Regions from separate parts of the Nonomuraea sp. B5E05 genome, predicted to be linked through region 2. Evidence: riboswitches for the same ligand, from Rfam matches in the RefSeq annotation. Region 2 holds a riboswitch; the other holds the start of a gene.
The links. A riboswitch is a leader RNA that binds a small molecule or an ion and turns the genes downstream of it on or off. The one in region 2 is predicted to bind S-adenosylmethionine.

Region 1 (15,890 bases), on a different contig from region 2:
GCGCGTGGCCGCCGCATGGAAGAGAGCCGGAGCCAACACATGAGCGTCGACACCGCCGCTATCGAGACGGTGAACCAGGAGTTCTACACCGCGATCGAGAACGCCGATCTCGACAAGATGACCGAGATCTGGGCGGAAGACTCCGGTGACGAGCAGGTGAGCTGCGTGCACCCGGGCTGGACCCTGCTGACGGGCCGCTCGGAGGTGTTGCGGTCCTGGGCGTTGATCATGGCCAACACCACCTACATCCAGTTCGTGCTGACCGACGTCAACACGACCGTGCTGGGTGACGTGGCCGTGCTCACCTGCGTCGAGAACATTCTCACCGCCGGCGAGGAGGGTGAGTCCAGCTTCGCCGCGGGCAAGGTGGTGGCCAGCAACGTCTACCTCCGCACCCCGCAGGGGTGGCGGTTGTGGATGCACCACGGCTCGCCGGTGCTCCAGAGCGACGACGACGAGGAGGAGGACGGCGAGCTTGAGCGCTGATCGCATCGCTCTCAAGGGTCTGCGGGCCTGGGGGAGACACGGCGTGCTCGCTGCCGAGCGGGAGCTCGGGCAGGAGTTCGTGATCGACGCGACGCTGTTCCTCGACACCGCTCCGGCGGCGGCCGGCGACGACCTCACCAAGACCGTCCACTACGGCGAGCTGGCCGAGGCCCTCGTCAGGGTCGTGGAGGGGGAGCCGGTCGAGCTGATCGAGACGCTCGCACAGCGGCTGGCCGACGTGTGCCTGTCCAGCGAGCTGGTGCGCAAGGCCGAGGTGAGCGTGCACAAGCCGGCGGCGCCCATCCCGCTGCCGTTCGACGACGTGGTCGTGACGATCGAGCGGAGCCGCTGATGAAGGCCGTCATCGCCCTGGGCAGCAACCTGGGACCTCGCTTCCAGACGTTGCAGGGTGCCGTCGACACCCTGTTCGACGCCCCTGGGCTGGAGTTCGTCCAGGCGTCTCCCGTCTACGAGACCGACCCGGTCGGCGGCCCGTCCGGGCAGCGCCCCTACCTCAACGCGATCGTGGTAGCCGAGACCACGCTGGAGCCGGCGCGGCTGCTGGAGCGGGCGCTCAATGTCGAGGACGCCTTCGGCAGGGTCCGCGAGGAGCGGTGGGGGCCGCGCACGCTCGACGTCGACCTGATCGTGGTGGGCGAGTCCGTCAGCGACGATCCCGAGCTGACGCTGCCGCATCCGCTCGCTCATGAGCGCGCGTTCGTGCTGGTGCCGTGGTTGAAAACCGACCCCGAGGCGGTGCTGCCCGGGCGCGGCCGGGTGGCCGACCTGCTGGAGGGGCTCGACCGGCAGGGCGTACGCCTGCGCGAGGATCTGAAGCTGCAGAGGCCGGATTGAGGCCCACACGCCCCGGCCATCTGGTCGGCATCCTCGTCGTCGTCGCGCTGCTCACCTGGGTGGTGATCCGGCCCGTCTACTCCGACCTGCCGCTCATGCCGTGGACCGCGATCCCCACGGTGACGTTGCTGGCCATCGGCGAGGGCTACACCGCGTGGCTGACCAAGGCCCGGATCGAGCGGAAACCCGGCACGAAGCCGGTGGAGCCGATGGCGGTGGCCCGGCTGGCCGCGCTGGCGAAGGCGTCGGCGTACGCGGGGGCGGTGTTCGGGGGGATCTTCGCCGGGTTCGGGCTGCACACGGTGCAACTCCTCGACCGGGAGACGCCGAGGGGCGAGTTCCTCGTCGCCACGGGGTCGTTGGTGTCGTGCGTCGTGCTCGTCTGCGCCGCCCTCTACCTGGAGCACGCCTGCCGCATCCCCAAGGAGCCCGAGGAGCAGAAGCGCGACTAGTGCTCGCCCGGCAGGTCTTCGGTGCTGCGCCGGGCACCCGCGCGGACCCGGTCGTGCCACATCTCCCGGTGCAGGACACGGAGCGCGCGGCGGATCACGTCGCTCGGCCGCTCACCTTCCCGCAGCGCGGCACGGATGATCCGCTCGTCCTCGGCGGTGGCGTGGAAGCCGATGTCAGCCATGTTCCGAGCCTAGGGAGCGGCTGACGTCCTCGCCCTGCTTTTGGCGCACAGGCGTGCGGCGGCGCCGGCCGAAGAGGTAGATGACCGGGGCGGTGCAGATCAGCGGGCCGATGACGGCGATGGGGCGCTCCAGCCACCATTTCAGGTCGGGCGGCATCTGCGTGCCCATGGTGCCGAACCACCACCACGACAACCCCAGCGCGATGGCCATGCCGGTGGTGTGGAAGAGGAACAGCGGCAGCGAGTAGCGGTTGATGAAGTCGTTCACCCGGCGCCAGCCCGGCCGCACGAGTACGCGCTCCATGGACGGCCGCAGCACCTCCACGAGCCCGATCTGGAAGAGCAGCAGGGCCACGATCACGAACGTGGGCGGCGCCATGTTCGACCACTTGTCGCCGGGCACGCCCACCATCGACCCGGGATAGATGCCCGAGTAGACCAGCCCGAACAGGGCGAACAGCCCGGTCCACAGCAGCCCCTTGTCGTAGCGCCGGGGCAGCGCCACGACCCGGTCGTAGAAGAAGCCGGCCTGGTGCGCGAGCCCCCAGACGATGAGCATGTTGAGCCAGCCCGCCGGGTCGACGCCGTAGCTGAAGCGCACCACGTCGATCACCAGGGCCGCGCCGCCGAGCCAGATCAGGGCGAGCACGTCGTAGCGGCTGTGCAGCCAGAGCGCCACCGGCAGCAGCGCGATCAGCACCAGGTAGACGCCGAGGAACCACAGCGGGCTGAGCACCAGCAGCACGACCCGCCACATCCAGTCGACGTCGAACGCCCACGTGACGGTGGCTCCGATGAGGACCCACACGCCGGACAGGAACAGCGCGGGTAAGGCCAGCGCGCGGATGCGCCGCAGGACGAACGAGCCGATGCCGACGCCCCGGGCCTTGGCCCGGTTCCAGGACAGCAGGTGCACGTGACCGCCGACGTAGAAGAACAGCGGCAGCACCTGCAGCAGCCAGGTGAGGATCCACAGGCCTGAGGTGAAGCCCAGCGGGCTGGTGGGCTCGGGGCCGTGCGGCTTCCATTCGAGAATGGTGAACGCCCAGTGCCACACCACCACGACGATCAGGCTCAGGGCGCGCAGCCAGTCGACGTACTTGTCGCGTTCTTGTGCCGTCACTTGTCGATGTCACCCACGACGAAGAACATCGAGCCGAGGATGGCGACCATGTCGGCCACCAGGTGGCCGGGCAACATCTCGCGCAGCACCTGGACGTTGTTGTAGGAGGCGGAGCGCAGCTTGAGCCGCCACGGCGTCTTGTCGCCCCTGGAGACGAGGTAGTAGCCGTTGATGCCGAGCGGGTTCTCGGTCCACGCGTACGTGTGACCCTCCGGAACCTTGAGCACCTTGGGCAGCCGCTGGTTGATCGGCCCGGGGGGCAGTGCGCGCAGCCGCTCGGCGCAGGTGTCGGCCAGGTCGAGCGAGACCTTGAGCTGCTCGAGCAGGACCTCGAAGCGGGCGTGGCAGTCGCCGGCGCTCCTGGTGACCACCTTGGCGGGCAGCTCGGGATAGGCGAGGTAGGGGTCGTCGCGGCGCAGGTCGAAGTCGACGCCGGAGGCGCGGGCGATGGGGCCGCTGACGCCGTACTGCATGATCTGGTCGTGGGTCAGCACGCCGACGCCCGTGGTGCGGGCCAGGAAGATGTCGTTGTGCAGGATGAGGTTCTCGATGTCGGGCACGCGGCGGCGGGTCTGCTCGACGGCCGCCGACACGCGGTCGAGCCAGCCGAGTGGCAGGTCCTCCTTGAGCCCGCCGACCCGGTTGAACATGTAGTGCATGCGCCCGCCGGAGATCTCCTCCATGACGGCCTGGATGCGCTCGCGCTCGTCGAAGGCGTAGAACAGCGGGGTGATCGCGCCCAGTTCCAGGGGGTAGGAGCCGAGGAACATCAGGTGGTTGAGCACCCGGTTGAGTTCGGCGAGCAGCGTACGCGCCCACACGGCCCGGACCGGCGGCTCCATGCCGAGCAGGCGTTCGGCGGCGAGCACCACGCCCAGCTCGTTGGCGAACCCTGACAGCCAGTCGTGCCGGTTGGCGAGCATGATGATCTGCCGATAGTCGCGGACTTCGAACAACTTCTCCGCGCCGCGGTGCATGTAGCCGATGATCGGCTCGGCGGTGGCGATGCGCTCGCCGTCGAGCGTCAGCCGGAGCCTGAGCACGCCGTGGGTCGACGGGTGCTGCGGGCCGATGTTGAGGATCATGTCCTCGGTGGCCAGTTCTTTCGCGCCCGCACCGATTCCGACCACACGTTCCGTCATACGGCCATGCTGCCACCGTCGTGGGTGTCGATCCAGCGCGGGGCGGACGGTCAAAGCTTGGTATGAAAATGCATCCCGAAGTCGGACATGGGGAGGAATACCTGGAATGGGGGGAGAAATCACCATGAAAAGGGTATTGTTCGACGTCGCGGCCTTGATCGCGCGCGTGGTGGCGGGCGTGATCTTCCTGGCTCATGGATGGCAGAAGTGGCAGGGCGGCCTGGGCGCCACCGCGCAGGGCTTCAGGGAGTCGGGGATCCCGCTGCCCGAGCTGGCCGCCTCCTACGCGACCGTCGTGGAGACCGTCGGCGGCATCTTCCTCATCCTTGGCCTGCTGGTCAGGCCGGTGGCGTTGCTGCTGCTGATCAACATGCTGGGCGCCATCTTCTTCGTGCACTGGGGGCTCACTCCGTTGTCTTCCGACAACGGCTGGGAGCTGCCGGCCGCCCTGGGCACGCTGAGCCTGCTGTTCCTCGTGCTGGGCGGCGGCAGGTTCGGCCTGGACGGCATCGTCCGCACGATGTCGCGTAAGCGTGCCGAACGCCGTGCGGCCGAGGCGGAACTCGCCGCCCACGCGCCCGCCACGGGTGGCACGACCACGACCGGTGCGGGGGGTCCGACGACGCCCGAGCCGGCGCAGCAGGAGCCGCCCCAGGTGCCCCGGCAGTCGAGCGCGCCGAAGGACAGCAAGCTCAGCGACAAGGACATGCGGGACATCGACGCCCTGGTCGGCGACGAGCCGCCACCGCGCCGCGGCGAACCGCCGAAAGGCTGACTCAGCGGGAGGTGAGGTCGCGCAGCGCCTCGATCAGCCGGTCCACGTGCTCCTGGGTGGTGCCGATGCCGATCGAGGCGCGCACCGCTGATGCCGTGCCGTCCTCGCAACCGCCGCCCGCGTGCACGTCCACCAGGTGACGGACGAACGGGTGCGCGCAGAACTTCCCGTCGCGCACCCCGATGCCGTATTCGCCGGACAGCACCTCGGCCACCTCGCGAGCCGGGCGGCCGTCGACGGTGAACGACACGATGCCCACGCGCGGGTGCTCCTCCCCCCACAGGGACAGCTCGCGTACGCCTTCGATCGAGGCGAGACCGGCCCGCAGCCGGGCGATCAGCCGCTCCTCCTCGCGCACCAGCGGGGTCCACCCGGTGGCGGTGAGCGCGTCGCAGGCCGCGGCCAGCGCGATGGCGCCGAGCACGTTCGGCGTGCCCGCCTCGTGCCGCGGCTCCGGGTCGTCGTGCCACTCGACGCCGCCGGCCACCGACCGCACCGCGCCCCCGCCCTTCAGGTACGGCTCCGCCTCGGCAAGCCAGTCACGCCGCCCGATCAGCACGCCGGCCCCGAAGGGCGCATAGAGCTTGTGCCCGGAGAAGGCCACGTAGTCGAGGTCGAGCGCGGTGAGGTTGAGCCGCCGGTGCGGTACGAGCTGCGCGGCGTCCACCAGGATCCTGGCGCCGTGCCGGTGCGCGATGTGGGCCAGCGCGGCGATGGGCCACAACTCGCCGGTGACGTTGGAGGCGGCGGTGACCACGAGCAGCTTGGGCCCGTCGATCGCGGCCAGCGCGTCGTCGGCGGCACGCACGGCCTGGCCGGGGAAGGCGGGCGGCGCCAGCCGTACGGACCGGGGCCAGGGGAGGAGGGAGGCGTGGTGCTCGGTGTCGAAGACCACGGTGGTCGTGCCCTCGGGCAGACAGCGGGCGAGCAGGTTGGTGGCGTCGGTGGTGTTGCGGGTGAAGATCACGGCGTCGTCCGGCCGGGCGCCGGCGAACGCGCTGACGGTGTGGCGGGCCTGCTCGTAGCGGGCGGTGGTGAGCTGGGAGGCGTAGCCCGCGCCGCGGTGCACGCTGGAGTAGGCCGGGAGCGCGGCGGCGACGGCCGCGCTGACCGGCGCGAGACAGGGGGCGCTGGCGGCGTAGTCGAGGTTGGCGTAGCTCAGCAGCCTGCCGCCCTTGACCGGCACCTTGAGGTCGGCGCCGAGCACGGCGGGGACGCGCCGTTCCTCGGTGGTGGCGGGGGCCTCGTCCGCTCGGACGTGGGCGGACGTGAAGATCGTCAGCGTGGACACGGCAATCCTCCTCGGGGTCGTCGGACCCCTGGAGCAGCCAGCGGAGCCCGCGCTTGCCCGCCACACCTCGTGGCGGACCAGGTCTTCACCCGGGGCACCCCGCCGCGGACGCGAGGGTTGCCGGCCAGCTAGCCGGGGCTTGTCGCTGGCACTCATGACCTACGTCAAGGACTATAACCCGTACCCGGGCATGGATCGCAAGCGGGCGAACTTATGGGGCATCCGAGTCGTTGCTACCGGGAGACCCACCGTCACATGCCTTGGAGGTGCGTAAATGCTGGAATGGGTGGCCGACCCGCAAATCTGGATCGGCTTTCTCACCCTTGTCGCCCTGGAGATCGTGCTGGGGATCGACAACATCATTTTCATCTCCATCCTGGCGGGCAAGCTGCCCCCGGAGCAGCGTGACCGGGCCCGCGTGCTCGGCCTGGCCGCGGCGCTGATCAGCCGCCTGCTCCTGCTGCTCGGACTGTCGTGGGTGGTACGCCTGACCGATCCGCTGTTCGCGGTCTTCGGCCACGACATCTCGGGACGCGATCTGATCTTGCTGCTCGGCGGCCTGTTCCTGCTGGCCAAGAGCGTCACGGAGATCGGCCACAGCATGGAGGGGCCGCACGGCAAGGACGGCAAGAAGGCCGCGGCGGCCTCCTTCACGTCCGTGATCGTGCAGATCATGGTGCTCGACGTCGTCTTCTCGCTGGACTCCGTGATCACTGCCGTCGGCATGGTCGACGAGCTCGGCGTGATGGTCGCGGCGGTCGTGGTGGCGGTGCTGGTGATGTTGTTCGCCTCAGGGCCGATCAGCAGGTTCGTCGACCGGCATCCGACCATCAAGATGCTGGCGCTGGCGTTCCTCGTGCTGATCGGGGTGATGCTCGTCGCCGAGGGCCTCGGCCAGCACATCCCCAAGGGCTACATCTACTTCGCGATGGCGTTCTCGGTGATCGTGGAGCTGCTGAACATCCGCATGCGCGGCAGGCACGCCAGGCAGCGGGCGCTGGAGGAGGAGACGGAAGAGACCACTCCCGCGACGGAGGATTCCGCTTCTAAGATGAAATGATGCGCTTTGATCCCTGGAATCCGGATTTCGTGGCTCACCCGTACGGCGTCTACGAAGAGCTGCGGCGCGAGGCTCCGATCAGCTACTTCGAACCGACGAACCAGTGGCTGGTCTCGCGCCACGCGGACGTCAACGCGCTGCTCAGAGACCGCCGCCTGGGCCGGTCCTACCTGCACGTGGCCACGCACGAGCAGTTCGGCAGGCCGCCGGAGCCGGAGTTCCAGGAGCCGTTCTGGAGGGTGATCAGGGCGGGCATGCTCGACGTGGAGCCGCCGGTGCACACGAGGCTGCGCCGGCTGGTCTCCAAGGCGTTCACGCCGCGCATGGTCGAGTCGCTGCGCCCCCGGGTCCGCTCCATCGCCCGGGAGCTGGTGGACACGTACGTCGCCAAGGGCGGCGGCGACCTGATCGCCGAGGTCGCCGAGCCGCTGCCGGTCACCGTGATCGCCGAGATGCTCGGCATCCCCGGCCAGGACCGCCACCTGCTGCGACCGTGGTCGGCCGACATCTGCGGCATGTACGAGCTCAACCCCGCCCCCGATGCCCAGCACACCGCGGTCCGCGCGGCGGAGGAGTTCGCCGGCTACCTCAGGGCCCTGGCCGCCGAGCGCCGGCCGCGCCCCGGCGACGACCTGATCAGCGCGCTCACCCAGATCGCCGAGCTGACCGAGGACGAACTGGTCGGCACGTGTGTCCTGCTGCTCAACGCCGGCCACGAAGCCACCGTGAACGTGACGGGCAACGGCTGGTGGTCGCTGTTCAGAAACCCCGCCGAGCTCGTACGGCTGCGCGAGGACCGCTCGCTGCTGCCCACGGCCGTGGAGGAGCTGATGCGCTGGGACACGCCGCTGCAGATGTTCGAGCGCTGGGTGCTGGAGGACATCGAGGTGCACGGCGTGGAGATCCCGCGTGGCGCGGAGGTGGCGTTGTTGTTCGGGTCGGCCAACCGGGACCAGACGGTGTTCGACGACCCTGACAGGCTCGACGTCGGCCGTGCCGACAACCCGCACATCTCCTTCGGCGCCGGGATCCACTTCTGCCTGGGGGCGCCGCTGGCCAGGATCGAGCTCATGGAGTCGTTCGGGGCGCTCCTGGATCGCGCGGCCACGCTGGAGCTGCGGCGGGAGCCCGAGTGGAAGCCCGGCTACGTCATCCGCGGCCTGCGGTCCCTGGAGCTCACCGCGACTGGCTGAGCCAGCCGAAGCCGCCGAGGCCCGACGGGTCGATCAGCTCGCCCTCCTCGGAGGCTCTGGCCAGGGCGCGCAGGTAGCCACGCGGATCGACGTGGGCCAGGTCGGCGGGCGGCCTGGCTCCGGTGATGCCGAGGGCCTTGAGGGCGTCACGCTGTGTGGACAAGGTTGTGGATATCGCACCGGCCGCACGGCCGGCCTCCGCGCACGCGTCGAGCGCGACATGTGCCGTGATGTCGCAGGTGCCGTCGGGGACGGGGGTCACGACCGCGCCGTCGCGGTATCCGGTCAGGGTGCCACAGGGCGGACGGTTATCCACAGGATGTGCATAATCGATGGCGATCGCTCTGCCTTTGACGAGGCGTGCCAGGACCGACGCCCAGGCTCTGTCACGGGGGCAGCCGATCTCCGCGCGCGCCCCCACCCGGCGCAACGGCCACCATCGTTCGAGCCATTCGAGGTCTGCCGGGCCGGGCGGGCCGCCGAGCCGCTCCTCTCCGGTGCGGACGTCGACCATGAGCAGCCGAGGGCCCTGGGGGGTCTGCTCCACCACGTCGAGCGGGACGTTGTCGAGCCATTCGTTGGCGATGGCCAGCCCGGTGACGGCGGCGGGCAGGTCGGGGCGCCAGCGGATCCGCTCGGGCACGCCCTCGGGCCGGGGGCAGAGGTCGACGGCGGTGATACGCAGCCGGTCGCGCAGGCCGGGCTCCGCGGCGGCCAGAATCTGGGTGACCAGCGTGCCCTCGCCCGCGCCGATGTCGACCAGATCGAGTGCGCCGGGGGTGCCGAGCTCGGCGTCCACCTCGTCGAGCAGCGCCAGCACCGCGTCGGCGAAAGCGGCCGAGGCGCTGACCGAGGTGCGGAAGTGGCCTGAAGGGCGTTCGCGGAGGTAGAAGCCCTCCTCGCCGTAAAGCGCGCGCTCCGTCGCGGCGCGCCATGTGAGCCACATGTCTGGACTATCTCATGACTTTCGCCGGGCACAGTACGTTATGGAAAGACTACTGAGTGTCCTTGGCTTGGGGTACGGTTGACGCATTGTCGCCAAGGGATCACTTTCCGTTCCCTCGGTCGAGCACGTCCTGCGGCCCTCAAGGCGGCCGCGCAATCGAGAGGAGCCCTCATGCTGAAGAAGGCCATGGTCGTCGCCGGAGCCGTCGCGATGTTGTCCCTCGCCGCCCCCGCGCACGCCGACATCACCAGTGGTGCGGGCGGCATCGCCTCGGGCAACCAGCTGCACCTGCCCATCGCCATCCCGGTCAACGTCTGCGGCAACGCGGTGGCCGTCATCGGCGGGGCCCTCGCCGGTTGCAAGGGCGGCGCCTTCGCCCACGTGCCCAGCCACCACTGAGTGAGGCGAGCCCGGGCCGGCGCAGGCCGGCCCGGGTCCGTCCGGGCCGGTCAGTCGGCGGTCGGCCGGCCCGGTGCACCTCCAAGGGGTTCGCATCTTTCGCGGGCGTCGGGTCCAGGGGACTCGGCGCCCGCTGCCATGCGATGGACCCCTCTCCTCATCTCTTCCGACAGGGGGTGCGTTTTTTGTATGCCCTTGTCGCTTTTGTCGTTAACTCAACGCGCGGCAAAGGCACGGTCACATGCTCGGCTCCACGAGGCCGTTACCCTGGTCGGCAACGCCATCACGAAGAAGAGGCCCGCATCAGCGAGCTGCCGTCCCTGGTCGAGACCCGTGAGCGGCAGTGCGCAGCGGCCTTCTCGTTCGCAGTCGACAGGGGTGAGGTCATGGACGCGGGTGATCGCCCGGCACGGCTGACCGTCGGCGTGCTCGGAGCGGGCAAGGTCGGCTCGGCCCTCGGGGCCGCGCTGGCGCAGGCGGGTCATCGGGTGGTGGCCGCCAGCGGGGTGTCCGACAATTCGCAACGGTGGGCCGCCGACCGGCTCGGCGTCACGCCGACCCGGCCCGACGAGGTCGTGGCCGCGGCCCAGCTGATCCTGCTCACCGTGCCGGACGACGCGCTGCCCGACCTGGTCAACGGGCTGGCGTCCACGGGGGCCGACCTGCACGGCAAGCTGCTGGTGCACACCAGCGGGGCGTACGGGCTGTCGGTGCTCGACCCGGCGGCCGAGGCCGGCGCGCTGCCGCTCGCGCTGCACCCGGTGATGACGTTCACCGGCCGCGACGAAGACCTCAACAAGCTCACCGGCATCTCCTACGGCGTGACCGCGCCCGACGTGCTGCGTCCCATCGCCGAGGCCCTGGTGATCGAGATGGGCGGTGAGCCGGTCTGGATCGCCGACGCCGACCGCCCGCTCTACCACGCGGCGCTGGCGGGAGCGGCCAACCACATGGTCACGCTCATCGCCGAGTCGTCCGACCTGCTCGTACGCATCGGCGTCGACCACCCCGGACGGATGCTGGGGCCGCTGCTCGGCGCCGCGCTCGACAACGTGCTGCGGCTCGGCATCGCCGGGCTCACCGGGCCCGTGGTGCGCGGCGACGCCGGCACCGTGCGCAAGCACGTCGACGCGCTGATCCTGGCCGCTCCCGAGGCGGCCGACGCCTACATCGCGCTGGCCAGGCTCACGGCCGACCGGGCGCTCGCCGCGGGGCTGCTCAAACCCGAGGAGGCGGAGCGGCTCCTCGACGCGCTGGGGGGCAATATATGGACTTAACGCGCCACGAGGTGGGGGCATCAAGGGCGACCGAGTCCGCCTCCACGGTGTGGAGGCCATAAGCACGAGGGAGCGCCGTCGCGTGGAGGAGTGGCGGGAGCGTAGCGACCAGAGCGGGGGAAGGTGGCGGCATCAAGGGCGACCGAGTCCGCCTCCACGGTGTGGAGGCCATAAGCACGAGGGAGCGCCGTCGCGTGGAGGAGTGGCGGGAGCGTAGCGACCAGAGCGGGGGAAGGTGGCGGCATCAACGGCGACCGAGTCCGCCTCCACGGAGTGGAGGCCATAAGCACGAAGGGTCATTATGGAGCTGATCGTCGCCAGAAACCGGGAAGACCTGGTCAAGGCGCGTGGTGGTGGCGAGGTGGCCCTGGTGCCGACCATGGGCGCGCTGCACGAGGGGCATAAGGCGCTGATCAGGCAGGCCCGCGCTCGTGCCGATCACGTCGTGGTCAGCATTTTCGTCAATCCTCTGCAATTTTCCCCTGATGAGGATTTTTCGCGTTATCCCCGTACATTCGAGGCGGATCTCGACGCGTGCCGTGCCGAGGGGGTCGACGTCGTCTTCCACCCCGCCGTCGAGGACATGTACGCGCCCGACCGCCAGGTGAGCGTCTCCGCCGGCCGGATGGGCGCGCTCGTCGAGGGCGCGGCCCGGCCCGGTCACTTCGACGGGGTGCTCACCGTGGTGCTCAAGCTGTTCAACGTGGTCCGGCCGGACCGGGCGGTGTTCGGGCAGAAGGACGCCCAGCAACTCGCCCTCATCCGCCGCATGGTCGCCGATCTCGACCTGCCGATCGAGATCCTCGACGTGCCCACCGTGCGCGAGGCCGACGGCCTGGCCCTGTCCAGCCGCAACCGGTTCCTGTCCGACGATGACCGGCGGGTGGCGCTGGCGCTCTCGCGCGCGCTGCGGGCCGGCGCGGCCGAGCTCACGCCGTCCAGGATCCGCGCGGCGGCGCGGGAGGTGCTCGACACGGCGGGGCCCGGCCTTCACGTCGACTACCTGGTCCTCGCCGATCCGGCCACCTTCGCCGAGGTGGACGACTCGTACGAGGGCATGGCCGTGCTCGCGGTGGCCGCCAGGGTCGGGACGACGCGCCTGATCGACAACGTCAGCGTGACGTTGACCCGCGCCTGAGCCCGCGGGCACCCCGGGGCGAGCACATCAGGAGCGAGGGGTTATCGTCATAATGACGAAATCGTCTCAGCGAGGAGACCCCCATGAGTGCACCGGCGATCCCCCTACGTTTGACCGCCCCCGCGCCGGGCTGGACCGTCGAGGCCGACGTGGTCGTCGTGGGCTCGGGCATCGCGGGCCTGACCGCCGCCCTGCGCTACGTCGAGCTGGAGCCGGCGGCCAAGGTCCTGGTCGTGACCAAGGACGTGCTGTCGGCCGGCTCGACCCGCTGGGCCCAGGGCGGCATCGCGGCCGTGCTCGACCCGCTCGACACCCCGGACGAGCACCTGAGCGACACGCTGCTCGCCGGGGTGGGGTTGTGCGACGTGGCGGCCGTGCGCACGCTGGTGACGGAAGGGCCGGACGCGCTGCGGCGGCTCATGGCCCGCGGCGCGCGGTTCGACCGGACCTCCGGCGGCGAGCTCCAGCTCACCAGGGAGGGCGGCCACCGCCGGCGCCGGATCGTGCACGCGGGCGGCGACGCCACCGGCGCGGAGGTGCAGCGGGCGCTCGTCGAGGCGGTCCGCGCGGGATCGATCGAGGTGATCGAGCACGCCCTGGTGCTCGACCTGCTGAAGGACGCCGAGGGCCGGGCCAGGGGCGTGACGCTGCACGTCATGGGCGAGGGCGCGCGCGACGGGGTGGGCGCGGTGCGCGCCAAAGCCGTGGTGCTGGCGACCGGCGGCATGGGCCAGGTCTACGCCGCCACGACCAACCCCGCCGTCTCCACCGGCGACGGGGTGGCGCTGGCGTTGCGGGCCGGGGCCGTGGTGCGCGACCTCGAGTTCGTGCAGTTCCACCCGACCGTCCTCTGGCTCGGCCCCGCATCGACCGGGCAGCAGCCGCTGATCTCCGAGGCGGTCAGGGGCGAGGGCGCGTTCCTGGTCGACCACGAGGGCGAACGGTTCATGCACGGCGAGCACGAACTGGCCGACCTGGCGCCGCGCGACGTCGTGGCCAAGGCGATCATGCGGAGGATACGCGAGACCGGGCGTGAGCACGTCTACCTCGACGGCCGTCACTTCGGCCGCGACACGTGGCAGGCCCGCTTCCCCACGATCTACGCCGTCTGCCGCGAGCACGGCATCGACCCGGCCGCCGAGCTGGTCCCCGTCGCTCCCGCCGCCCACTACGCCAGCGGCGGCGTCCGTACGGACCTGCGCGGGCGCACCTCCATCGAAGGTTTGTACGCGTGCGGTGAGGTGGCCTGCACGGGCGTGCACGGCGCGAACCGGCTCGCCTCCAACTCCCTGCTCGAAGGCCTCGTCTTCGCCGAGCGCATCGCCGAGGACATCCACCGCGTACGCCCCGAGCCGGGGGAGCCGGTGGACGGAGAGGCGGCCTCCGGGCTGGTGGACCCGCGGACGCGCCCCAGGATCCAGGGCCACATGAGCATGGGGGCGAGCGTCCTGCGCAGCCGCGAGTCACTGCTCGTCACGGCTAAGGCGCTGCGGGACGCCCGCTGGACACCCGTCGCGGTGCCCGCGTGCACCGAGTCCTGGGAGGCCACCAACCTGCTCACCGTCGCCACCGTGCTCACCGGCGCGGCGACGGCCAGGCTCGAGACCCGTGGCTCGCACTGGCGCGAGGACCACGGCGCCCGCGACGACGACGGATGGCTGGGTCACCTGGACGTGACCCTGACGGAGGAGGGCCCGCGCATGACGTACACGCCTCATGGGGACGCGAGTTCACGGCGGATCGATGACCGGGAGGACGCGGCGCGGGAGCTGGCCGCGGCCGGGCTCGATCCGGCCGCCGTGGACGCGCTGATCGACCGGGCGCTGGAGGAGGACCTGCGGGAGGAGGGCGACGTGACGAGCCTGGCCACCATCCCGGCCGACCGGCACGCGGTCGCCGACGTGGTGGCCCGCAAGGACGGCATCGTCGCCGGGCTGGCCGTGGCCGAGGCGGTGTTCGTCCGGCTGGGGGCGAACCGCTCGGAGCGCGGGGCCAAGGACGGCGATCGGGTGCGGGCGGGCGACGTGCTGATGACCGTCGAAGGGCCGGTCAGGGCGCTGCTGACGGCCGAGCGCACCGCGCTCAACCTGCTCACGCACCTGTCCGGGGTGGCCACGCTGACCGGCAGGTGGGTCGAGGTGATCAGCGGTACGGCGGCGCGCGTGCGCGACAGCCGCAAGACGCTGCCGGGGCTGCGGGCGCTGGAGAAGTACGCCGTGCGCTGCGGCGGCGGCGTGAACCACCGGATGTCGTTGTCGGACGCCGCCCTGATCAAGGACAACCACGTGGTGGCGGCGGGGGGCGTGGCCGAGGCGTTCAGGGCGGTGCGGGAGCGCTTTCCCGACCTGCCGATCGAGGTGGAGGTCGACCGGCTGGACCAGTTGGAGGCCGTGCTGGACGAGGGCGCCGAGGAGATCCTGCTGGACAACTTCACGATCGAGGACACCGCGAGTGCCGTACAAATCGTGAAAAAGCGGGTGGGAAACAGGGTTGCCCTTGAGGCTAGCGGGGGATTGACCTTGGAATCGGCTCGTGATGTGGCCGACACTGGCGTGGACTACCTTGCGGTGGGAGCGCTTACGCACTCGGCGCCGGCCCTGGACATCGCACTGGATCTGCGGGGGTAATTGATGCTGCTCACGATCGACGTCGGCAACACGCACACGGTGCTGGGGCTGTTCGAGGGCGAGGACGTCATCGAGCACTGGCGGCTGGCCACCGACGCCCGCCGCACCGCCGACGAGATCGCGGTCGTGCTGCAGGGTCTGCTGACGCAGTCGCCGCTGCTCAAAGGGGCCGACATCGACGGCATCGCCATCTGCTCCACCGTGCCGAGCGTGCTCAACGAGATGCGCGAGATGTGCCGCCGCTACTACGGCGACGTGACCGCGGTGATCGTGGAGCCGGGCATCCGCACCGGCGTCCCCGTACGCATGGACAACCCCAAGGAGGTCGGCAGCGACCGCATCGTCAACGCGCTGGCGGCCATCGACCAGTACGGCGGCCCGTGCGTCATCGTCGACTTCGGCACCGCGACCTCGTTCGACGCGGTGTCGGCCAAGGGCGAATACGTCGGCGCGGTCACCGCGCCCGGCATCGAGATCTCGGTCGACGCGCTGGCCGCCGCGGGGGCACAACTGCACAAGGTCGAGCTCGTACGCCCCCGCTCGGTGATCGCGAAGAACACCGTCGAGGCCCTGCAGGCGGGCATCATCTACGGCTTCGCCGGCCAGGTCGACGGCATCGTGGAGCGCATCGCCGCGGAGCTGGCCGACGACCCCGACGAGGTGACGGTCGTGGCCACCGGCGGGCACGCGGGGCTGGTGGTGGGCGAGTCGCGCTCGATCGACGTGCACGAGCCGTGGCTGACCCTCATCGGGCTGCGGCTGATCTATCACCGCAACGTGGCGTGAGACCTGGACGAGTCACTGCGGTTCGCCGGATCCCCTACCCTTTGTTGTTGTGAGCGACGAACTTCCCGAGCAGATGCGCATCCGGAGGGAGAAGCTCGACCGCCTTCGCAGCGAGGGCGTCGACCCTTACCCGGTGCTTTTCCCACGAACGGCCACCA
Region 2 (15,890 bases):
CCCGCGACCATGGCCGCGGCCGAGCTGGTGCCGTCGCCGATCACGTACGAGCGGCGACCGTCGGCCGTCACGATGTCCGTGCCCGGCGCGACCACCGAGACGTAGTCCTGCCTGTTGGAGAACCCGGCCACCGCGAGCCGCCGGTCCACGGCGCCGACGGCGATCACGCCGGGGTAGGCGGCGGGGAAGTTCTTCCTGTTGGCGGCGGCGCCGTCGTTGCCCGACGAGGCCACGAGCACGGCGCCCCTGGCGATCGCGTACTGGACGGCCTCCTCCTCCGTCGCCGAGCCCTCCCAGGAGCCGCTGCCCCCGCCGAGCGACATGCTGATCACTTCGGCGCCGTGGTCGGCCGCGTAGCGGATGCCCCTGGCCAGCGCGTTGCGCCCGCCCGCGCGCTGCTTCTTGCGCTGCGGGTCGCCGTTGTCCAGCGTGACCCTGACGGACAGCACCTTGGCCTCCGGCGCCACCCCGAGGACGCCGCCCTCGTGCTCTTCGCCGTGCCCGCGACCGGCGATCAGGCTGGCCATGGCGGTGCCGTGGCGCCCCCACCGGTGCGGGCTCCTGGCCACCCCGGTCAGGTCGGGCCCCTGGATCACGGCGCCCGCCAGGTCGGGGTGGCGGCCGTTCACACCCGTGTCGAGCACGGCCACCAGGGCGCCCGTGCCCTTGCTCGTCCGCCAGGCGTCGGGCAGCCGCATCGCGCCGAGCTGCCACTGGCCGGCCCGCGCGACCCGGCCGACGTCGTCGGAGGCGCTCGGAGCGGCGGCGCCCAGCACCGTTCCCACTGCCAGCGCTGTCACCAAGGCGGGCACGAGGATCCTGCTCATCTGGTCAGCACCCGGTGCAGTGCCGTCGCGGGCCGTCCGGTGCCGGAGGGCCCGGCGGCGGGCCGTCGACACCCAGGGCGACCCCTGTCGGCACGTACGTGACCCGCGCGCCCGGGCTGAGGCCTGGCACGGCGGAGATCGGTCGGACTAACCGGCGTTCGGGCACGGGAGGCTCCGGGGCAGGCAGGAGCGGGGACGGCATCGACAGCGGGACAACGGAAGACTGGTACACGTCGACCTCGAAGCGGAGGGGGAGGGGACGTTTGACCCGCATTCTGACACGCGACCGCTGCGTCAGCCCGACGCTTCAGTAAACAGACCGATACGTGGAGTAATTCCGATCTGTGGCTTTCGCCCTAGGAAAGAGGGGAAAGCCGGACATGTGCTCCGGGCGGGAGCCCCAGGCGCTGCGCCGCGTCACCGGAGTTCACGGCGATCGCGATCAGCCCCGCCGAGTCCGCGAACGCCACCAGTTCCCCGGGCGGCACCGCCGAGAACGTCTCCCGATACGGCAGCGAGAGCTGCCGCCTCCCCAGCCGCACCCCCAGCGTGTCGCCCACCCGCACGCCCAGCGCATGCAGGTCGCCCGCCGTGATCGACAACTGCGTGTTGCCGTAGCGGTCGACCGAGACGACCTCGCCCTCCACCGAGCCCTCACGCAACTGGGAGGTCGGCTCCGGCAGCGAGACCAGCCTGCCGACCGGGATCTCCGGCCCCAGCTCCGCCGGGCTCAGCCCGCCGCACAACCGCGCGGCGACCGGCGCGAACACGTCACGCCCGGGGAACGTGGGCGAGACCGGCCGCAGGAAGTGCCGCTCGTCGCTGATCTCGTGGGCCGCCTGCGCGCCGCCGCCGGCGTGCACGGCCCACGACAGCAGCCCGTTGTCGGGCCCGATGAACACCCGGCCGCCCGCCTCGACGGCGACCGCGCGCCTGGAGGCGCCCGCCCCCGGGTCGACCGCGGCGATGTGGACGCCCGCCGGGAGGTAGGGGATGGTCTGGGCGAGCACGGCAGCGCCGCGTCGTACGTCTCCCGCGGGGATCAGGTGGCACACGTCGATCACCCTGGCCTCAGGGGCGATCCCGGCGATCACTCCATGGCAGGCCGCCACATAGCCGTCTTCGAGCCCATAGTCCGTGAGCAGCGTGATTACAGAGGTCACATTTGGTGACTGTACGTCTGTCGAACCGCCATGAACAGCAGCGCCCCGCACATTACGATGGCCACGGGCCGCGTGCGTGCGACGTGAACGTCACACGCCCCTTTCGAGGAGGACACCATGGGAGCACCGCTCAGCGGTGACAATGCTGCCCAGGAGCCGTCCCGCCGGCGATCACTCTCACAACGCGATCACGAGCTCCTCGCCTTCGAGCGCCAGTGGTGGCGCCACGCGGGCGCGAAGGAGCAGGCCATCAAGGAGACCTTCGGGTTCTCCGCGACGCGCTACTACCAGCTGCTCGGCGAGCTGATCGACAGGCCGGAGGCGCTCGAGCAGGACCCCATGCTGGTCAAGAGGCTGCGCAGGTTACGCTCCACCCGTCAGCGTGACCGGGCCGCCAGAAGGCTTGGCATGCGCCCCTGACCGGCTGGGTACGGCAGCCGCGTGAGGAACATCCCTGGAATGGAAGCGATCCTGAGCGATCCGGCAGGCGCCGTGATCGGGCTCGACTTCGACGGCACGCTGTCGCCGATCGTGCCCGATCCCGCCGAGGCCGTGATCCACCCGAAGGCCCCCGAGGTTCTCGCCAAGCTGGGCGCCCACGTCCTCGCGGTGGTCATCGTGACCGGCAGGCCCCCGGCCACCGTGCTGAAGCTGGGGCCAGGGCTGGCCGACGTGCCGGGGCTGGTCGTGCTCGGACACTACGGGTTCGAACGCTGGGAGCACGGCCGCGTCTCCGCGCCCCCGCCCCCCGCCGGCGTGCCGCGCAGCGAGGCCGAACTGCCGCTGCTGCTCGACTCGCTGGGCGTCGAGGGCGTGACCGTCGAGGACAAGGGCCGGGCCGTGGCCGTGCACACCCGGCGCAGCCCCGACCCCGACGGCACCCTTGCCAAGCTGCGCGAGCCGCTGGCCAAGCTGGCCGAGAAACACGGCCTGGTGATCGAGCCCGGCCGCTACGTCCTGGAGCTGCGGCCGCCGGGCATGGACAAGGGCCAGGCGCTCAGCCTGTTCCTGGCCGAGCGGGCCGCGAGATCCGTCCTGTTCGCCGGCGACGACCTCGGCGACCTGGCCGCGTACGACGCGGTCGACGCCTCCAACCTGCCCGGCGTGACCGTGTGCAGCGGCTCCGCCGAGGTTACCGCGCTGGCCGAGCGGGCCGACATCGTCGTGGACGGCCCTGAGGGAGTGGTGGCGCTGCTCGGCGAGCTGGCGTCCGCGTTCAGCGGTTCGTAAGCGGTCGCCGCTACGGTCCCGCACATGTAGAAGCGCCCGGGCGCGAGTACAGCCGATTCGCCGCCCAGGCGGGTCCACAGGTCGGGGCTGTGCTCCGGCAGCCCTCAGGAGAGGGCGTCGAGCTGGGCCTCCAGCCACTTCTGCGGTGGCAGGGCGGTGGCCGCCGCGTGCAGCCTGTCGCGGCGCGTCCGCCGCTCGTCCTCCGGCATGACGAGCGCGTCGTGCAGCGCGGCGGCGGTGCCGCTGATGTCGTAGGGGTTGACCAGGAGCGCGTGGGAGCCCAGCTCGGCCGCCGCGCCCGCCTCCCGCGACAACACCAGCGCGCAGCGCGGCGACAGCACGGGGCCCTCCTTGGCCACCAGGTTCATGCCGTCGCGGATGGGGTTGACCAGCAGCACGTCGGCCATCCGGTACGCGGCGAGGGAGCGCGGATAGTCGTCGTCGACGTTGAGGATCAGCGGGTCCCAGTCTTCCGTGGCGTACTCGTCCTCGATCTGCCGGGCGCAGCGCTGCACCGACGCGGTGTATTCGCGATATTCGGGCAGGTCGTGCCGGCTCGGGTAGGCGAAGGCCAGGTGCACGACCCGGCCGTGCCACTCGGGGTGGGCGCCGAGGAACTCGCCGTAGGCCACCAGGCCGCGCACGATGTTCTTCGACAGCTCGGTGCGGTCGATGCGGACGATCAGCCTGCGGTCGCCCACCTGCTCCTTCAGCGCGGTCATGTGCGACTCGACGTCGGGCTCGCAGGCCCGCTCCCAGAGGGCGGCGCCGTCCACGCCGAGGCTGTGCACGCCGATGCGGGTCGTCCTGCCGTCGTGGGTGACGCTGCGCCCGACGCGGTCGGCCTCCGCGCCCAGCAGCGCCTCGCAGCAGTCCATGAACGCCTGCGCCCACCTGTCGGTGAGGAATCCGGCGTGATCGGCCCCCAGAATGCCTTCCAGGACCTCTCGCGCCACCTCGTCGGGCAGCAGGGAGAAGTATTCGGGCGGCGCCCACGGCGTGTGGCTGAAGTGGGCGATGCGCAGGTCCGGCCGCTCGGCGCGGAGCATCGCCGGGGTCAGGGTCAGGTGGTAGTCCTGGACCATCACCCTGGCCTCGTGGCCGGCCTCCTCGGCCAGCGCCAGCGCGAACGCGCCGTTGTAGTCGCGGTAGGACTCCCACTCGCGCCCGAACTTGGTGCCGAAGAGCGGCGCGTTGGGGATGTCGTAGAGCAGGTGGTTGACGAACCACAGCGTGGAGTTGGCCACGGCGTTGTAGGCGCGGTGGAAGGTGGCGGGCGGGATGTCGAGCATGCGCAGGGGGCCGGTGTCGTAGCCGGCCTGGTCGATGCGGCCGCCGGGGGCCAGGCGTACGGCGCTGCGGTCGCCGTCGGACAATGCCGCGCAGACCCACAGGACGCCGTCGCCCTTGGCCACGCCGGACAACCCGGACACCAGCCCGCCGCCGCCGCGCCGCAGGGTCAGCTCGCCGTCGTCGGAGACGGTGAAGGAGACGGGGCCGCGGTTGGAGGCCACCAGGACGTTGTTCACCGCGCCCGCTCCGGCCGGGCGGGCCGCGCGCAGGGCGGTGAGCTGGTGTGAGACCTCAAGGAGACTCCTTCCGACTGGCGTGTCGGCGTAGACGGAACCACACTGATCATCGTGGTGATCGGCCCATCGGAAAAGGAAGGATGCCAACAAGGCTCCCTACGACCATAGGATCCCAGCTATGGCGCTTGATGAGCTAACCGAGGAACTCGCCCGCTCCGCCGCGGCCGGAGACCACCGTGCTCTTGGCGAGCTGCTGCGGCGGATCGAGCCCGATGTGATGCGTCACTGCGCCCGCATCCTGCCCTACCACCAGGACGCCGAGGAGGCCTCCCAGGACACCCTGCTGGCCGTGGCGCGCAACATCGGGCGCTTCGAGGGGCGGGCCAGGTTCAGCACCTGGCTGCACATCGTGACGGCCAACTGCGCGCGCACGACGTACCGGTCGCTCAAACGCCGGGCGGCCGAGCAGAGCTCGGACGAGCTGCCGATGCAGAAGCCCGACGTGCGGCGCGTCAGCGTGATCGCGGGCTCGCGGCTCGACCTGCTCGACGCCATGGAGGCGCTGGAGGCCGACAAGCCGGATCTCGCGCAGGCGCTGGTTCTGCGCGACATCGTCCAGCTCGACTACAACGAGGTGGCCGACCAGCTCGGCATCCCGCTCGGCACCGCGAAGTCGCGCATCCACCAGGCGCGCAAATATGTGCAGGGCGTGCTGGGAGACGATTATCGCTGAGATCGTCCGTCTCATTATTTGAGACAGGAGGACGTTTCCGCCACGTGGGCGGGTAGAGTCCGAGTCGACAACTGAATATTGCTCATCCAGAGGGGTGGAGGGACCGGCCCTGCGAAGCCCCGGCAACCCTCCCGGCTTGTGACTCGCGACCTGGCGAGGCCGACCGGGACAAGGTGCCAATTCCGGTCTGCGGTCAAGGTGGCCGCAGGCGAAGATGAGGGAAGGCCTCGCTTCATGTCGCTCGATTTCGGTCCCGCCGTCGGTCTGTCCTGCCGCGAGTGCGGCGCGCGTTACCCGCTCGGTCCGAGCTTCGCCTGCCAGGAGTGTTTCGGGCCGCTCGAAGCGGCCTACGAGTTCGGCGAGGTGACCCGCGCGGCCATCGAGTCGGGCCCCGCCAACATCTGGCGCTACCGCTCGCTGCTGCCCGTGCCGGCCGACGTCGCCGACAAGCCCAACATGAACCCCGGGTGGACCAAGCTGGTCAGGGCCGGCAACCTCGGGCGGGCGCTCGGCATCAGATCGCTCCACGTCAAGGACGACTCGGGCAACCCCACCCACTCCTTCAAGGACCGCGTGGTCGCCATGGCCGTCGAGGCGGCCCGCAACTTCGGCTTCCACACGCTCTCCTGCTCCTCCACGGGCAACCTCGCGGGCGCGGTGACGGCCGCCGCGGCGCGGGCCGGGCTGGAGGCGTGCGTGTTCATCCCGGCCAACCTCGAACAAGCCAAGATCGCCATGGCCCGGGTGTTCGGTGGCCGGCTGGTCGGCATCGAGGGCACCTACGACGACGTCAACAGGTTCTGCTCCGAGCTGATCGGCGACCCGCTCGGTGACAAGTGGGGGTTCACCAACATCAACCTGCGCCCTTACTACGCCGAGGGCTCCAAGACGCTCGCGTACGAGATCGCCGAGCAGCTCGGGTGGCGGCTGCCCGAGCAGATCATCATCCCCATCGCCTCGGGCTCGCAGCTCACGAAGATCGACAAGGGCTTCAAGGAGCTGGTGGCGCTGGGGCTGGTCGAGGACACGCCCTACAAGATCTTCGGGGCGCAGGCAGCCGGGTGCTCGCCGGTGTCGACCGCCTACAAGGCGGGGCACGACGTCGTGCAGCCGGTCAGGCCCGACACCATCGCCAAGTCGCTGGCCATCGGAAACCCCGCTGACGGGCCGTACGTGCTGGACATCGCGCGGCGGACAGGAGGGGGCGTCGAGGACGTCACGGACGCTGAGATCGTGGCCGCCATCAAGCTCCTGGCCTCGACGGAGGGCATCTTCGCCGAGACCGCGGGCGGTGTGACCGTGGGCGTGCTGAAGAAGCTCACCGAGACCGGGCAGCTCGACCCGGAGGCCGAGACCGTGGTGCTGAACACCGGCGACGGCCTCAAGACGCTCGACGCGATCAGCGGCGACGCCAGGCCCACGGCCGTGATCAGGCCCTCCCTCGACGCGTTCCGCGCGACTGTCTGACAACCAGGAAAGGCGAGTTAAACCATGAGCGTTTCTGTGCGGATTCCCACCATTCTGCGCACCTACACCGGGGGCAACGCGGAGGTCAGTGGCGAGGGCGCGACTCTTCGTGACGTGCTGGCCAAGCTGGACTCTGACTACCCGGGTATCGGCGCGAGAATTCTGGATGAATCGGGCAAGATTCGGCGTTTTGTCAACGTTTATGTGGGGGAAGAGGACGTCCGATTCACCCAAGGGCTGGACACTCCGGCGCCGGAGGGCACCCAGATCTCCATCATCCCAGCCGTCGCCGGCGGTTGAGTGCGGCAGATCACACTTCGGCGAAGGCGCCCCTTGTGGGCGCCTTCTTCTTTTCCCAGCAATTCAACGTCGAACCGTCGATGGGAGGAAATGCGCGGTCTGCGGATTGACTCTGTTGCCAAACCCCGTGCCACAGGTATGGTCGAGGGCGATCGTCTGGCTGATTTTCCGTTAAGTCAGGCGATTACGGGTCTCGCGAAGGAATGGGCGAGGTCTGGGAGCCCAGTAAGAGGAGTCGGAAGTGGCGCAGGGCACCGTCAAGTGGTTCAACGCGGACAAGGGCTACGGCTTCATCGCGGTAGACGGTGGTAAGGATGTATTCGTCCATTACTCAGCGATCATGATGGACGGGTACCGCTCTCTCGAACAGGGACAGCGTGTCGAGTTCGAGATCACGCAGGGCCAGAAGGGACCGCAGGCGGAGTCCGTCAGGACGGTCTGATTCACCGCACTGGTATGCACCGGCGGGTTCGCGCGGCAGCGCAGTCCGGGCGAACCGTCACCTTTCTTTCGTCGATCCTGGTACGGCGAGCCGTGTGCGCGAACCGCGGCCAGCGGTGCGCCCACGGGGCGGCTCGCCGGACAGACGACTGACCTGGGGGGAAGCGCCGGCCACGGGTGAGTTCGCTTGCACTCGGCAGGGTAGAGTGCTAAACAGTTCGTTGGCACTCTGTGCAGCAGAGTGCCAACACCGGATCGAGACGATGGGGTCTGCCGAACGGAGATGCTGACCCATGCCGTCGCGGGCGTCGGCTCGGTCCACGACAAGCCACCCTGCATCTGGGAGGTCTAGCCTTATGGCAGCCAAGATGATCGCGTTTGACGAGGACGCCCGGCGCGGTCTCGAGCGCGGTATGAACCAGCTCGCCGACGCCGTCAAGGTGACCCTGGGCCCCAAGGGGCGCAACGTCGTGCTGGAGAAGAAGTGGGGCGCTCCCACGATCACCAACGACGGTGTGTCCATCGCCAAGGAGATCGAGCTCGAGGACCCGTGGGAGAAGATCGGCGCGGAGCTGGTCAAGGAAGTCGCCAAGAAGACGGACGACGTCGCCGGCGACGGCACCACGACCGCCACCGTGCTCGCCCAGGCGCTGGTGCGTGAGGGCCTGCGCAACGTGGCCGCCGGCGCCAACCCGATGGCTCTGAAGAAGGGCATCGAGGCGGCCGTCGAGCGGGTCAGCGAGGAGCTCTCCAAGCTGGCCAAGGACGTGGAGACCAAGGAGCAGATCGCTTCGACCGCCTCCATCTCCGCCGCCGACCCCGAGATCGGCGCGCTCATCGCCGAGGCGATGGACAAGGTCGGCAAGGAAGGCGTCATCACCGTCGAGGAGAGCAACACCTTCGGCCTCGAGCTCGAGCTCACCGAGGGCATGCGCTTCGACAAGGGCATGACGTCGATGTACTTCGTCACCGACTCCGACCGCATGGAGGCCGTGCTCGAAGACCCGTACATCCTGATCGTCAACGGCAAGGTCTCCGCCAACAAGGACCTGCTGCCGCTGCTCGACAAGGTCGTGCAGTCCGGCAAGCCGCTGCTGATCATCGCCGAGGACGTCGAGGGCGAGGCCCTGGCGACCCTGGTGGTCAACAAGATCCGCGGCCTGTTCCGCTCCGTGGCCGTCAAGGCCCCGGGCTTCGGCGACCGCCGCAAGGCCATGCTCAACGACATCGCGATCCTGACCGGTGGTCAGGTCATCGCCGAGGAGGTCGGCCTCAAGCTCGAGACCGCCACCCTCGACCTGCTGGGCCGCGCCCGCAAGGTGGTCGTGACCAAGGACGAGACGACGATCGTCGACGGCGCCGGTGACGCCGAGCAGATCTCCGGCCGGGTCAACGAGATCCGCGCCGAGATCGAGCGCACCGACTCCGACTACGACCGCGAGAAGCTTCAGGAGCGGCTGGCCAAGCTGGCCGGCGGCGTGGCCGTCATCAAGGCGGGCGCGGCGACCGAGGTCGAGCTCAAGGAGCGCAAGCACCGCATCGAAGACGCCGTCCGCAACGCGAAGGCGGCCGTCGAGGAGGGCATCGTCCCGGGTGGTGGCGTGGCGCTGCTGCAGGCCGGCGCCAAGGCGTTCGACAAGCTCGAGCTCAACGGCGACGAGGCCACCGGTGCGGCGATCGTGAAGAAGGCTCTGGAGGAGCCGCTGAAGCAGATCGCGGTCAACGCCGGCCTCGAGGGCGGCGTCGTGGTCGAGCGCGTGCGCAACCTCACCCCGGGTGAGGGCCTCAACGCCGCGTCGGGCGAATACGTCAACATGTTCGAGGCCGGGATTCTCGACCCGGCCAAGGTGACGCGCTCGGCGCTGCAGAACGCCGCCTCCATCGCGGCGCTCTTCCTCACCACCGAGGCCGTCATCGCCGAGAAGCCGGAGAAGACTCCGGCCGCTCCCGCCGGCATGCCCGGCGGCGGCGACATGGACTTCTAGGTCCTGTTTCGCGACGCACGTCCCAAAAGAGCGGCCCGGTTTTTCCGGGCCGCTCTTGCTTTTGTTTGACTGCCATTACGTTTCGCAATTGAATCGCTACTTCGAGTGAGAAAGGGTTGTCCCCACGCATCACCTCATCGAAGGAGCAGACAAGTGTTCTCCCGCAGTAAGCGCATGCTGGGCGTCGCCGTTCTCGGCCTCGCCTCCGTGACCCTCACGGCCGTTCCCGCGCATGCCGACAACCCTGTCGTCTTCACCCAGACAGTGACCCGGAGCGGGCCGCTGTGCACGCTGCAAGCCTGGGTGCCGCTGCTCGGCAACGTGGGGCCGGTGGCCGAGACCTGCGACTAGCCCTCACACGAAAGGCGCCCCACCAGCGTGCGGTGGGGCGCCTTTCCCGTCGTCAGACCCCGTAGTGGGGGATGAGGTGGCCGCGGGCCAGGGTGTTGGCGGTGATGTTGAAGCCCACCACCGCCGGGCTGGTGCCGCTGTCCAGGCCGAGCGAGTCGATCCCCAGCGCGTAAACCGTGAAGACGTAGCGGTGCGGTTCGCCAGGAGGCGGGGCGGCGCCGCCGTAGTCTTTGGTGCCGTAGTCGTTGCGGGCGTGCACCGCGCCCGCGGGCAGCCCTTTGAACTCCGGGGCCGTGCCCGCGCCCGTCGGCAGCTCGGTGACCGAGGCGGGGAGGTCGAAGAGCACCCAGTGCCAGAAGCCGCTGCCTGTGGGGGCATCGGGGTCGAAGCACGTGACGGCGTAGGAGCGGGTCTCGGCGGGAGCGCCGGACCAGCGCAGCTGGGGCGAGAGGTTCTGGCCGGTCATGCCCCAGTCGTTGAAGACGTGCAGGTCGTTGAGCCGCTCGCCGTCCTGGAGGTCGTCGCTCTCCACCACGAGCGCGGGGACCGACGGCAGGTGTTCATGGGGAAGGGGTGCTGGCACGGCATCCTCCTAGGTTGAGAGCTCCTTGCCCAGCCATCCTAGAAGCGGCCGTGCCGGACGCCCGTCAGCCCGCCAGCTGTGGCGGCAGCGCCTTGTCGTGCAGGACCGTCAGCGAGGTCACCGCCCGGGTCAGGACCACGTAGAGCCTGGCCAGGCCGCGGGGCTCGGCCGCGACGATGTCGGCGGGCTCCACGACGACGACGTGGTCGTACTCCAGACCCTTGGCGAGTGTCGCGGGCACGATGAGCAGGCGGTGCTCTTCGGCCGAGTCGGGGTCGAGAACGGCGTGGGGGAGGCCGGCGAGGGCCTCGGAGACCGCGTCGACCATCGCGTCGGGAACGATGACGCCGATCGAGCCCTCCCTGGCCAGGGCCTCCTCGGCGGCCTGCGCGACCGAGCCGCCCTCGCGTACGGTGAGCGACCCGGCGCCGGGCCGCAGCGACTGCGGGGCGGCGAGGCCTGGGGCGATCGAGGGGAGCAGGCGGGCCGCGTAGTCGAGGACCTCCCTCGGCACGCGGAAGCCGAGCGTCAGCTCCGTGACCTCGCCCTCCCGCTGGCCCAGGTGGCCGAGCACCGACTCCCACGAACGCGTCGACCATGGCGTGGTGCCCTGGGCGAGGTCGCCGAGCACGGTGGCCGAGCCGTTGCGGCAGCGGCGGCCGAGGGCGCGCAACTGCATCTCGGACAGGTCCTGGGCCTCGTCGACCACGAGGTGGCCCAGGGACGGAGTGCGTTCCATCAGGTCGCGGAGCTCGTCGAGGAGCGCGGCGTCGGCGGCCGACCATTTGGCGGACTTCCAGCTCCGGTACGGCTTGCGCCACAGGAGCGTTTCCTGCTCTTCAGGCGACAAATCTGATTTAGCGGCTCGCGCTAGGAATTCCGGATCTGACAGCAAGTGGTGAAGGACCTGTTCGGGCGTCAGTTTGGGCCAGACCGCTTCCACGAGTTGTTTCACCGGTTTCGACCGGGCCACCGCGTCCTGCACCCGGTCGTCGGGCGACTCGCCGCGCTGCTCCATGCGTACGAGGACCATGTGGGCCAGCCGCTGCGCCAGCGCCGCCCGGCCGGGGTTGTAGCGCGTGGTGCCGCGCAGGGAGGCCACGATCTCGCGTACTTCGTAGTCGGCCACCCGGTGCCGGTAGGCGCCCTTGGTGTAGACGAGGCCCTCCTCCGGTTTCACGATGTGCAGCCAGAGCGCGCGTTCGAGCACCGCCGCCATCCTGGCGTCGCCCTTCACCGCGGCCACCATCGGATCCTCGGGCGCGGCGTGGTCGCCGAGCAGGCCGGCCACCGTGGTCTGGTCGACCTTGACCTCGCCGAGCGCGGGCAGCACCGAGGAGATGTAGGACAGGAACGCCCGGTTGGGCCCGACGATCATCACGCCCGACCTGGCCAGCCGCTCGCGGTGGGTGAACAGCAGATAGGCGGCGCGATGCAGGCCGACGGCGGTCTTCCCGGTGCCGGGGGCGCCCTGCACGCACACCGTCTGGGCCAGGGTGGAGCGGACGATCTCGTCCTGGTCGGGCTGGATCGTGGCGACGATGTCACGCATCGGGCCGGTGCGGGGGCGTTCGATCTCGTCGGTGAGGATCCTGGACGGGCCGATCTCGACGCCTTCGCCGAGCGGCTCGTCCTCGAACGCGGTCAGCGCCCCGCCGTGGTAGCCGAAGCGGCGCCGCCGCTCGATCCCCATGGGGTCGGCGGGACTGGCCTGGTAGAACGCGCGGGACACCGGCGCGCGCCAGTCGATGACCAGCGGCCTGCTGTGGCCGTCGTGCACGTGGCGGCGCCCGACGTAGATCGTGCCGGGCAGGTCGTCGCTCTCTCCCTCGTGCTCATGGTCGCGATCGCTCGGCCCGTCGCTCTCCTGTCGCGGGCTCCTCCGCTCCGCGCGGTCGAGGCGGCCGAAGAACAGCGGGGTGTCGGGATGGTCGGCGAGCGCGGCCACCCGCTGGTCGAGCAGCGACTGGAGGATCTGCTGCGACACCCAGTCGCCGGCCGCGTCGGACGAGAGGGACTGGGCGTGGGCGCGCATGGCTTTGAGCGCGGCTCTGGACGCGGCCAGGTGTGCCTGCTCGGCGGCGAGCACGTCGGTGGGTATGTCGGGGGCCAGTTGGTGTGCGGGCATGCGGAAGCGCCTCCCAGGTTGAACGACGGAGGTGGTTACAGGCAGCGAATCGGCCAGTTTAGTCGCCACGATTGCGGGCTTCCAAAGCATTTAGCTCCGGCGGCCTGGGGTACGCATAGGGGGTGGTGCGGGTCCGGCTCCGCTTCTCGCCGATCATTCCCACGGTCGCGAGCTTCCTCCTGGCGGCGTTGTGGGGACTCTCGGTGTTCGCGGGGTGGGGGCTGCAGGCGTTCTGCGCCGGTGGCGAGTCGATGGCGAGGTGTTCGCAGCGTCTCGGCACGGTCTCCACGCTGTCGGGGGTGTTCGCGGTAATCGCCGCGTGCTGCACGGTGGCGGCCTGGCTGCTGCCGTGGTCGCGGCACGACCCGCGCACGTTCGGCCACCTGATGGGCGCCGGCGTGCTGTTCTGGATCGTCGCGGGGGCGGTGCTCTTCGTCGGCGGTCTGCTGGCCAGATAGAGGGGCAGATCCGCTCACAAGGGATCAAGCTCGGAATACCGAAATATTCGGGCATATCAGGTGGGTTTGTCGGATCATGGGGGTATGTCGCAGGCGGCGTGATAGTACGCAGGTGAGGGGGGTGGTTCGATTGTCTTCGACCCGCGGAGTCTCGTGGACGTGAAGCCACGCTGATGCCCGGCCGCTCGGGCGAGCGGCTGGGCATGACCGTCGGCACCGCCGTCACACGCCGCCGAGCACGTCGTCGGCGTCGATGATCTGGTACGCGTACCCCTGCTCGGCGAGGAACCGTTGCCGGTGCGCCGCGAACTCCTGGTCGACCGTGTCGCGGCTGACCACCGTGTAGAACCGGGCGCCCCCGCCGTCGGCCTTGGGCCGCAGCACGCGTCCGAGCCGCTGCGCCTCCTCCTGGCGCGAGCCGAACGTCCCCGACACCTGGATCGCGATGGCCGCCTCGGGCAGGTCGATGGAGAAGTTGGCCACCTTCGACACCACCAGCACCTGGATCTCCTTGTCGCGGAAGGCCTGGTAGAGGCGCTCACGCTCCTTGACCCGGGTCTCGCCCTTGATGACCGGCGCGTTGAGGTGCTCGCCGAGCTCGTCGAGCTGGTCGATGTACTGGCCGATGACCAGCACCTGCTCGCCCAGGTGGCGGCGGACCAGCGCCTCGGTCACCTGCGTCTTGGACGGCGTGGTCGCGCAGAACCGGTAGCGCTCCTCCGACTCGGCCATCGCGTACGCCAGCCGCTCGTCGTCGGTGAGCGTGACCCGCACCTCGACGCAGTCTGCCGGCGCGATCCAGCCCTGGTTCTCCATCTCCTTCCACGGCGCGTCGTAACGCTTGGGGCCGATCAGCGAGAACACGTCGCCCTCGCGGCCGTCCTCGCGCACCAGCGTCGCGGTCAGCCCGACCCGCCTGCGGGCCTGCAGGTCGGCGGTCATCCTGAAGATCGGGGCGGGCAGCAGGTGCACCTCGTCGTAGACGATCAGACCCCAGTCGCGGGCGTCGAACAGCTCCAGATGGCTGTAGACGCCCTTCCGCCTGGTGGTCATCACCTGGTAGGTGGCGATGGTGACCGGGCGGATCTCCTTCTTCGTGCCGGAGTATTCGCCGATCTCGTCCTCGGTCAGCGACGTGCGCTTGAGCAGCTCGGTCTTCCACTGGTGGGCGGAGACCGTGTTCGTCACCAGGATCAGCGTGGTGGCCTGGGCGTGCGCCATGGCGGCCGCGCCGACGAGCGTCTTGCCCGCCCCGCACGGCAGCACGACCACGCCGGAGCCGCCGTGCCAGAAGGCGTCGGCCGCCTCCTGCTGGTAGGGGCGCAGCTTCCAGTCGTCCTGCTTCAGCGTGATCGGGTGCTGCTCCCCGTCGACGTAGCCGGCCAGGTCTTCGGCGGGCCAGCCGAGCTTGAGCAGGGCCTGCTTGACGTTGCCCCGGTCGCTCGGGTGCACGATCACGGAGTCGGGGCCGAGCCGCTCGCCCAGCATCGGCTGGATCTTCCTGGAGCGCAGCACCTCCTCCAGCACCGCCCGGTCGGTGGAGGTCAGCACCAGGCCGTTGGCGGGGTCCTTGTCCAGCCGCAGGCGGCCGTAGCGCGCCATGGTCTCGGCGACGTCGACCAGCAGGGCGTGCGGCACCGGGTAGCGGCTGAAGCTGATCAGCGCGTCGATGACCTGCTCGGCGTCGTGCCCGGCCGCGCGGGCGTTCCACAGCGCCAGCGGGGTGACGCGGTAGGTGTGCACGTGTTCGGGGGCGCGCTCGAGCTCGGCGAACGGCGCGATCGCCTTGCGGCACGCGTCGGCCCGCTCGTGGTCGACCTCGAGCAGCAGCGTCTTGTCCGATTGGACGATCAGCGGTCCATCGCTCACTGGCTTGTCTCCGTGGGGTTGGGGCGGGGCCCTGCAGGACCATCGTCTCCTGATCCCGGCTCGGCCGCTCCAGTGTGCAACATTCAGGGCGTCAGGATTAGTCCTGCCGCCCTGGGACGCGGTCTCGCAGCGACCCGCTGAGCTCCGTCAGTCGTCGAGGTAGCCGTTGAGGCCCAGGAAGAGGATCGTGCCGATGCCCAGCACGAAGCCCACCCCGAACAGGACCCAGCTCCAGATCACCATCGTGCGGGCGGTGTGCGGCTCGGTGCGCGACTTGCTCAGCGCCAGTCCCGCGAGGATCGCGCCCGGCAGGCCGAGGACGTTGCAGCAGGAGACGAGCGCGAGGAGGTTGAGCACGAGCGAGACGATCGCGTTGGCGAGCGGGCCTTCGTCGCGCGGAGGCGGGGGATAGCCGTAGCCGTAGCCGTACTGCGGGGGCGGCTGCTCGCCGTAGGGCGCGCCGTACGGCTGGTACGGATAGCCCGACGGGTCTTGCTGGCTCATGGTCACCTCCAGACAGGTCAACACTTATCACGGAATTGAGGCGCGGCTGACCGAGAGAACCTACTCGGTGCGGCCGTGACGTGCTCGCGGCTCCTCAGCCGAGCAGCGCGCGCAGCGCCTTGCGGTCGAGCTTGAGCACGCTCGTGACCGGGATCGAGTCGGCGAACCTCACTTCCCGCGGATATCTCACCCGGCCGACCCGGTCGCGGGCCCACCCGATCAGCTCCTCGGCCCCGGCCTCGGCGCCCGGCCTGAGCTGCACGAACGCAACGACCTCCTCGCCGACGCGCGGGTCGGGACGGCCGACGACGCCCGACATCAC

Region 1: it holds a riboswitch for S-adenosylmethionine, as region 2 does, so the genes downstream of both, ABGB01_RS14450 (aminotransferase class V-fold PLP-dependent enzyme) here and thrC (threonine synthase) in region 2, are expected to answer to the same signal.

What each region holds. Positions count from the first base shown of each region.
Region 1 covers NZ_JBDPMJ010000006.1:332,231-348,120, reverse strand. Annotated here, with positions in the region: gene folP (dihydropteroate synthase) at 1-43, shown strand, start outside; gene ABGB01_RS14490 (nuclear transport factor 2 family protein) at 40-486, shown strand; gene folB (dihydroneopterin aldolase) at 476-838, shown strand; gene folK (2-amino-4-hydroxy-6-hydroxymethyldihydropteridine diphosphokinase) at 838-1,341, shown strand; gene ABGB01_RS14475 (DUF3180 domain-containing protein) at 1,338-1,793, shown strand; gene ABGB01_RS14470 (hypothetical protein) at 1,790-1,975, opposite strand; gene ABGB01_RS14465 (acyltransferase) at 1,968-3,098, opposite strand; gene ABGB01_RS14460 (NADH-quinone oxidoreductase subunit D) at 3,095-4,240, opposite strand; gene ABGB01_RS14455 (DoxX family protein) at 4,365-5,015, shown strand; gene ABGB01_RS14450 (aminotransferase class V-fold PLP-dependent enzyme) at 5,017-6,306, opposite strand; SAM riboswitch class IV at 6,351-6,466, opposite strand; gene ABGB01_RS14445 (TerC family protein) at 6,581-7,366, shown strand; gene ABGB01_RS14440 (cytochrome P450) at 7,366-8,559, shown strand; gene ABGB01_RS14435 (SAM-dependent methyltransferase) at 8,543-9,505, opposite strand; gene ABGB01_RS14430 (chaplin family protein) at 9,677-9,904, shown strand; gene ABGB01_RS14425 (DUF2520 domain-containing protein) at 10,291-11,181, shown strand; gene panC (pantoate--beta-alanine ligase) at 11,483-12,319, shown strand; gene ABGB01_RS14415 (L-aspartate oxidase) at 12,403-14,946, shown strand; gene ABGB01_RS14410 (type III pantothenate kinase) at 14,950-15,732, shown strand; gene lysX (bifunctional lysylphosphatidylglycerol synthetase/lysine--tRNA ligase LysX) at 15,782-15,890, shown strand, end outside.
Region 2 covers NZ_JBDPMJ010000029.1:23,764-39,653, forward strand. Annotated here, with positions in the region: gene ABGB01_RS37655 (S8 family serine peptidase) at 1-827, opposite strand, end outside; gene ABGB01_RS37660 (SAM-dependent chlorinase/fluorinase) at 1,184-1,990, opposite strand; gene ABGB01_RS37665 (DUF3263 domain-containing protein) at 2,108-2,410, shown strand; gene otsB (trehalose-phosphatase) at 2,450-3,220, shown strand; gene ABGB01_RS37675 (trehalose-6-phosphate synthase) at 3,325-4,749, opposite strand; gene ABGB01_RS37680 (RNA polymerase sigma factor) at 4,928-5,482, shown strand; SAM riboswitch class I at 5,562-5,703, shown strand; gene thrC (threonine synthase) at 5,717-6,949, shown strand; gene ABGB01_RS37690 (MoaD/ThiS family protein) at 6,974-7,249, shown strand; gene ABGB01_RS37695 (cold-shock protein) at 7,491-7,691, shown strand; gene groL (chaperonin GroEL) at 8,047-9,675, shown strand; gene ABGB01_RS37705 (hypothetical protein) at 9,829-10,026, shown strand; gene ABGB01_RS37710 (YbhB/YbcL family Raf kinase inhibitor-like protein) at 10,079-10,609, opposite strand; gene ABGB01_RS37715 (AAA family ATPase) at 10,674-12,737, opposite strand; gene ABGB01_RS37720 (hypothetical protein) at 12,860-13,195, shown strand; gene ABGB01_RS37725 (DNA repair helicase XPB) at 13,418-15,064, opposite strand; gene ABGB01_RS37730 (hypothetical protein) at 15,212-15,568, opposite strand; gene ABGB01_RS37735 (AMP-binding protein) at 15,663-15,890, opposite strand, start outside.